Regions from separate parts of the Paenibacillus sp. J31P190 genome, predicted to be linked through region 1. Evidence: riboswitches for the same ligand, from Rfam matches in the RefSeq annotation. Region 1 holds a riboswitch; the other holds the start of a gene.

Region 1 (3,417 bases):
CCTAGCGGTAGGTAAAGAATTTATCGATGCATACCGTGAAGCGAATCCATCAGATGAGGTTATTCATGTGGATCTTTTCAAACAAGATATTCCTCAAATTGATGCTGATGTATTCAGCGGTTGGGGGAAACTTCAATCAGGAACAGCTTTTGACCAGCTGTCTGATGCAGAAAAAGCAAAAGTTGCACGTTTAGGCGCAATCGTTGACCAATTCGTGGCTGCCGATAAATATGTTTTTGTTTCTCCAATGTGGAACTTCTCATTCCCTCCAGTATTGAAAGCTTACATTGATGCAATTTCCGTTGCAGGTAAAACTTTCAAATATACGGAAAGTGGTCCAGTTGGTTTGTTGACAAACAAAAAAGGCCTTCATATTCAAGCGAGTGGCGGCATTTATTCCGAAGGTCCTGCTGCAGCATTTGAAAGTGGCTTCAGCTACCTGAAAAAAATCTCTCAATTCTACGGTATCCCTTCCTTCGAAGCCATTTTTGTTGAAGGCATGGCTGTAACGCCGGATAAAGCTCAATCCATTAAAGAAAAAGCAATTGCACAAGCAAAAGAAGTTGCAGCTAGTTTCTAAGAAAATAGTAAGAACCCGCTAAATCTAGCGGGTTCTTTTTACGTTCAATAATAGAAATTCTTGTTTTGATATGGCTTAGACATTTCCTTTACTGCGGCTCATTAACCACAGGGTTAACCATATAAACACGAAGCCTACGAGTTGTCCTATAGTCAGCTTTTGACCAAATACAACCCAGTTTATGCATACACCTACAGCTGGAAAAGCAAGCTCGGCTAGCGTTGCAAAGAATGCCTTTGTCGATGATAGCCCTTTATAATAAAGGAGCATACTGATCAACCCTGGGAAAAAGGCTTGGAACAACAGGTTCACTGCAATAAGTGTTAGATCACCGCTAGAACCGCCTACATGCCAAGCATCGCCACTTACCAAAAGAACAACCGTTAGCAGCGGGATCGCCATCAGGAAGCGCAGCGATGTGACAACAGGGAAATCCAAGTTTTTCTGCAGCAGGAATTTACCCATGACGGTCGATCCTCCCCATAAGACAGCCGCCAGAATTGAAAATAAGCAGCTTAACGTGCCTAAGTCTTTCAAGCCCATCTCCGGTGAAGCAAAACCAAACGTCAGCAGATACGTGCCTAACAGCGCCATTATGATATAGGCAAAAAATTTGGAAGGCAGTGTCTCTTTAAGCAGTACACGAGCCAATACGATGGCGAACAAGGGCTGTAATTTCTGCAACAGAAGTACGGAGTTAGCACTGCCGTGAGCGAAGGCCGAAGTGAAGAGTATGGTGGCTATGGCCGATCCACCCCAAGAAATAAATAGAAGAGCGCCAATAACGGCTAGTGTTAGTTTGCCGGCTAAGGACTTGCGGTACTTCATCAGCACCGGAAGCGCATAGCATGCCAGCAGCAGATGCTCAATGAATACAATTTGTGCAGAGGTAAAACTTTTCAACAATAAGATTCTAAATAGAGGGTCCAACCCCCACATTGTAGCTCCTAGTGCCACATACCAGATCCCACTGATGCCTTTGATACTTGATGAATACAAACTTGCGCGTTTACTTCCAAGCTTAAATACATTTTCCAATTCAAAAACCTCCTAATAAGAGAGACTTTGAGATTAGCTCAAAGATCCCTATATGATGTTTTGAATTGAACCTCCTGAAAGAGACAATACCCCTGTTTAGATCAACAGGGGCATTGACAAACAGACCTATTAAAAATTGAATTTTTAACAAGTTGTCCTTCACCTTCTCTCATCCGGACTATACCGTCGGCCTTGGAATTTCACCAAGTCAGTCCCACTCTATACAGACTGGGAGTCGCGGGCTTTGGATACTTACGTATCCATCACCGCCGGTAGGGAATTTCACCCTGCCCCGAAGGTTCATATTCTAATAAAGTGTATAATAACATGTTACAGTTTAAGTGGCAATCCTTTTTCGCAACGATTTGGCAGTAGATCAGGTTGACTATATAAAAAAGGGATCTCCAGCTGTCTTATCTATCTGACAGGGATACCCTTTAAAGTGTCGAATGACGTCGTTTTAAAAAAAGAAATAGAACAACGCCTATTGTAATACCAACAAATGAAAATAGCATAGGCAGCCAAACTGGACCTAAAAGACTACCGAATGGTTGAAACACATCCGAATAGATGATTCCTACCGTCCCCAGGAAAGCGCCTAATACAAAAGGAATATACGCATACTCTGCCGTATCTCCCCCGTCTTTATAAGCATCCCAGATACCAAACATGTAGAGACAAGGGTAAAACATTAACCAATGATAATCGGTTTGCTGGATGGCCTCTTGAATGTTTCCTTTGAAACTGTCGATTATAATTTGATTGAGATCTGACATGTAGTTCACGATAAATTCCAAGATAATCAACGTGATTCCTTTAACATATTTCCCGTTCAAAAACTGACCAAACCCAGGGAGTGCGATGGCCCATAATAGTTTCTCAATTTTATTGGATTTGTGCATAGTTGTCATTTGGCAGTCGGTGATTTGCTGAACTTACTATGAACTCAGGTGAAGGCATCTTGCTATGGGATCGTTCCTCTACAAAATTTCCTCCTCTTACTTCAGGCGTAATCCTTTTTAATAAACCCACAAACCCTCTTATTGTAAACAAAGTAAAATTAAGTGATACAAATGTATGAAGAACAGACCAGGATTTCCATCTAAACAAATCTGTTTTTCTCTCTAAAAACCATTGAAGTAAAGTCATTGGTCCACTAAAATATAAACTTCTCGTGAGAAGTTCAACTGGCTTGCTTTGATAAGTCGTTCTTACCCAGATAACACTTAAAAGCGGATAGAATAACAAATCGTACAAAATATTCGTGTCAAATACTTTGGCGAAAGGACGAACGGGGTACGCTATCTTCCCTTTTTTAATAAAGTAGGAATCGATCGAACTTGATAAAACACATTTCGAAAAGAATACAGTCAGATACATGAGCAGGTTTTTACGTTTCAAAATGAATGGGGCTGCTGCTAATGATGAGGCAAATAAAATCCGCAATAATATCTTTTCCATATAGATCTTTCCCCCTCGCATTTTTGCTTTTTGCTTCATACCTTCTAGTGTGGATAAAAGAACATTCTATTATGCATGTAAGGAATAGTCAGCCAAACAAAGAAACTAAAAAAAGCTGCCGCGGGCAGCTCTTTTTATGTTTGACTAACATGTTTATAATAGGGGGATAAATAAAATAGATCTCTAGTTAGACTGGATGGTATTAGATGAACGATAAAATTGTAATGCCGGTATGGACAATTGGCTTGTTCATTGTTGTCATGAATACGACGATGTTCAATGTATCTATCCCTAGTATTATTCAAGATCTTGGGATCACCGCAGATCTCGGATCGTGG
Region 2 (3,417 bases), on a different contig from region 1:
GACCTCTGGCGTAGTTTTATCAGCAAGTGCGATAAAATCGCCTTCGTTCTCACGATCCTCATCGTCTACAACAATAATGACTTTACCTAGTTTAAGATCCTCTAGCGCTTCTTCTATTGTGTTGAAGTTTATTTGTGTCATATTCACCTCTCCTTAGAGCTTTGCTTTAGCAAAGCTTTCTTCAAGTTCCTACATAAAGCCGTTATCGGCGAGAAAGCTCGCAGTTAGCGTACTTTGCTTTTTCCCTTTTCCATCCGAAGATTCAGATGGACCGAACTTTAGTAGACGCTCCATATATTTACCAAGCACGTCGCATTCCATGTTGACTGTATCCCCGGCCCTTTTATCATGTAGGACCGTTTGAGCAAGGGTATGCGGGATGATGGATACCGCCACTTCACGATCATTGACATCAACAACGGTAAGGCTTATGCCGTCAACTGTGATGGAACCCCCGGAAATGATATATCGGAAAATATGTTTGTTCTCCGGTTCGAACCGGTAAACAACGGCATTTTCTTCGGGTATTCGTGAAAGGATCGTTGCGGTTGCATCCACATGCCCTTGAACAATGTGCCCGCCGAACCGGCCATTCGCTGCCATTGCCCGCTCCAAATTCACGCGTGTGCCTGTTTGTAGTTTGCGAAGATTTGTCTTGCGGTATGTTTCTGGCATAACATCCACGGAAAATGAGTCGTTATCAAAGGATATAACCGTCAAACAGACGCCATTTACAGAAATACTGTCACCCAGGTGGACATCTTCTAGTACTTTCTTGGCTGCGATGGTCAATACCATCGCTTGCCCTTGACTATGAATGCGGCGCATGTGGCCGATTTCTTCGATAATTCCGGTAAACATGCAAGTCCTCCATTCGTTAGCTCTTATAATTCGGATAGCCGGTTACGCATATATCCGGTCCGAACTGCTCGACCTTGAGTCGGTCGAGCGTAATCGCATCATCCATCTTCGCGAAGCCATCGAAGTTGATGTTTACAGGTGCTGCAGAGCCTCCGCCGATGAGTTTCGGCGCAAACATCAGCACCAGCTTATCAATCAGGCGCTGCTCCAGCATAGCGCCATTGAGCTTCCCTCCACCCTCTAGGAGGATGGAGCCGATCTCGCGCTCGCCGAGCTGCCGCATGGCGAGCGTCAGGTCCACCTGCGGGCCATCCCCGCAGGTGAGGACCGTTATGCCGCGCGCTTCAAGCGCGGCACGCCGCTCTGCGGGCGCCTGCGCGCTCGCGAGCAGGATCGTCGGCTGACGATCCTGCTCCGTGAGCACCCGGGCGCCCAGCGGGACTCGCAAGAGCGAGTCCGCGACGATCCGTACCGGCTGCACAGCCGGTACGTCGCCGCGCGCGCTCAGCAGCGGGTCATCGGCGATGACCGTGCTGGCGCCGACCATGATCCCCTGATGCCGATGGCGCAGGGTATGAACGAAGGCACGCGACGCTGGCGACGTGATCCACTTGCTGTCGCCGGTCTTCGAGGCGATGCGACCGTCTAGCGTGTTCGCCGTCTTCATCGTCACATAAGGCATGCGGGTGACGATGTATTTGTTGAAGGCCTCGTTCATTGCCGCGGCCTCCTCTGCAAGCAGCCCAACCGCCACGTCGAGACCATGCTCGCGCAGCTTAGCGATGCCTGTCCCAGCAACCTGCGGGTTCGGATCCGTTCCAGCGACGACAACCCGTGACACACCGGCCTCAATGAGTCGGTCGCTGCACGGTGGCGTCTTGCCAAAGTGACTGCACGGCTCTAATGTCACATAAGCCGTACTGCCCTTAGCTTCCTCGCCTGCCATTTGCAAGGCGAGAACCTCGGCATGGCCATGTCCGCGCTTCAGGTGCGCTCCCATGCCAACGATGCGTCCATTTTTAGCAAGGACACACCCTACTACGGGATTAATCCCTGTCTGACCAAGAGCACTTTCAGCCATTTGCAAAGCAAGTCTCATGTAAGCTTCGTCATTCAGTACATGCACGAAGTTCACCGCCTTTCAGGTTCATTCCAAAATTTGAATGCAAAAAGGCCCCTCCGTGTATCGGATAGGGGCCAGAGATTGTCTAGATAACACGAAGAAGCTTCATCCATCCATACTTGCCGCATTTTTGATCAAATCAAACAACAACGACGTATCTGCTTCAAAAAACAGACCTGCCGAATTTTTGTTTACGTGAAAAAATGTACAAGCATGCATAGCGAATCAAATGTTCGCGTTTTCCTTCTCCCATCCAGACTATACTGTCGGTTCCGGAATTGCACCGGATCAGCCGTAGCGAAGCTATGTGTCAGGTACCGCTAGCTTCAAAACGGGTCACGGACTTATCGAAATCATGTAACGGGTACATGCTATCGAATCACCGCCGGTGTGGAATTTCACCACGCCCCGAAGGTTTTGCATACATAAGAAAGTAACTTACAACTAAGAACTAGCTAAAAATTACTTTGGTAATGAAAAATTTATCACTCACACTTACAAAAAGCAAGTGCTTTTTTCCTTTTCACATTAATTTCTTACTTTTTCAATGAATTCACTCGGAATTAAATCAAAAAAGAAACCTATTGAAATAAATCAACAGGCCTCTTTTTAAATATGGCGAATTATACTTCTACAACTTCAACTTTCTCCATCAAATCTTTGCCTTTGAAAGCATCGACTAGTTCCATACCTTTGGATACTTTACCGAATACGGTGTGTTGTCCATCCAAATGTGGTTGCGGTTGGTAAGCAATATAGAACTGGCTTCCACCTGTATTTCTGCCTGCATGAGCCATAGCCAAAGAGCCGCGCTCATGTTTGTTCGGGTTGATTTCACAGTTGATTTGGTAACCAGGGCCACCAGTTCCTGTTCCAGTAGGGCAGCCACCTTGTGCTACGAATCCTGGAATAACACGATGAAAAACAAGTCCGTTATAGAAACCGGAGTTTGCTAATTTTTCAAAGTTAGCAACGGTATTCGGTGCATCGTTTTCGAAAAGATCGATAACGACTTCGCCGCCACCTGCTAGTTTAATTTTTGCTTGTTTGGCCATTTGTGGTCCACTCCTTTAGGAAATAATATCTTATTCTACTATGAAAACATCCATTTCACAAACTGCGCTATATTTCTTACACAATTCTCCCCCGACCATGCCCTGTTTGACTGCGAAAATGCGCTTCCCGCGCAAACGCAAAGAAAGAAACCCCGTGAAGCTGTGGTTTCCTTCTTTTTTATTCAAAACCAATTAAACGGTCTCGCTCATTTGTTTCATTCTTGCAGGAATGACGTCGTTGCCAACGATGTTATCGAACGTTTCGCGTTTCACGACAAGATCACTTTGACCATCTTTCACGAAGACAACGCCAGGACGGCGGATACGGTTATAATTGCTTGCCATTGCATAATTGTATGCTCCTGTGCAAGATACAGC

The links. Region 1 has a riboswitch for FMN ahead of AC58U0_RS16315 (DMT family transporter). Riboswitches for the same ligand answer to the same signal wherever they lie in the genome.
Region 2: it holds a riboswitch for FMN, as region 1 does, so the genes downstream of both, ribD (bifunctional diaminohydroxyphosphoribosylaminopyrimidine deaminase/5-amino-6-(5-phosphoribosylamino)uracil reductase RibD) here and AC58U0_RS16315 (DMT family transporter) in region 1, are expected to answer to the same signal.

Annotation. Positions count from the first base shown of each region.
Region 1 is NZ_JCAUAS010000008.1:84,528-87,944, reverse strand. Features, by position in the region: gene AC58U0_RS16320 (FMN-dependent NADH-azoreductase) at 1-580, shown strand, start outside; gene AC58U0_RS16315 (DMT family transporter) at 656-1,579, opposite strand; FMN riboswitch at 1,776-1,922, opposite strand; gene AC58U0_RS16310 (hypothetical protein) at 2,056-2,454, opposite strand; gene AC58U0_RS16305 (CBO0543 family protein) at 2,504-3,079, opposite strand; gene AC58U0_RS16300 (MFS transporter) at 3,286-3,417, shown strand, end outside.
Region 2 is NZ_JCAUAS010000002.1:627,289-630,705, forward strand. Features, by position in the region: gene AC58U0_RS06520 (bifunctional 3,4-dihydroxy-2-butanone-4-phosphate synthase/GTP cyclohydrolase II) at 1-141, opposite strand, end outside; gene ribE (riboflavin synthase) at 190-861, opposite strand; gene ribD (bifunctional diaminohydroxyphosphoribosylaminopyrimidine deaminase/5-amino-6-(5-phosphoribosylamino)uracil reductase RibD) at 878-1,987, opposite strand; FMN riboswitch at 2,222-2,404, opposite strand; gene AC58U0_RS06535 (peptidylprolyl isomerase) at 2,608-3,039, opposite strand; gene lysA (diaminopimelate decarboxylase) at 3,232-3,417, opposite strand, start outside.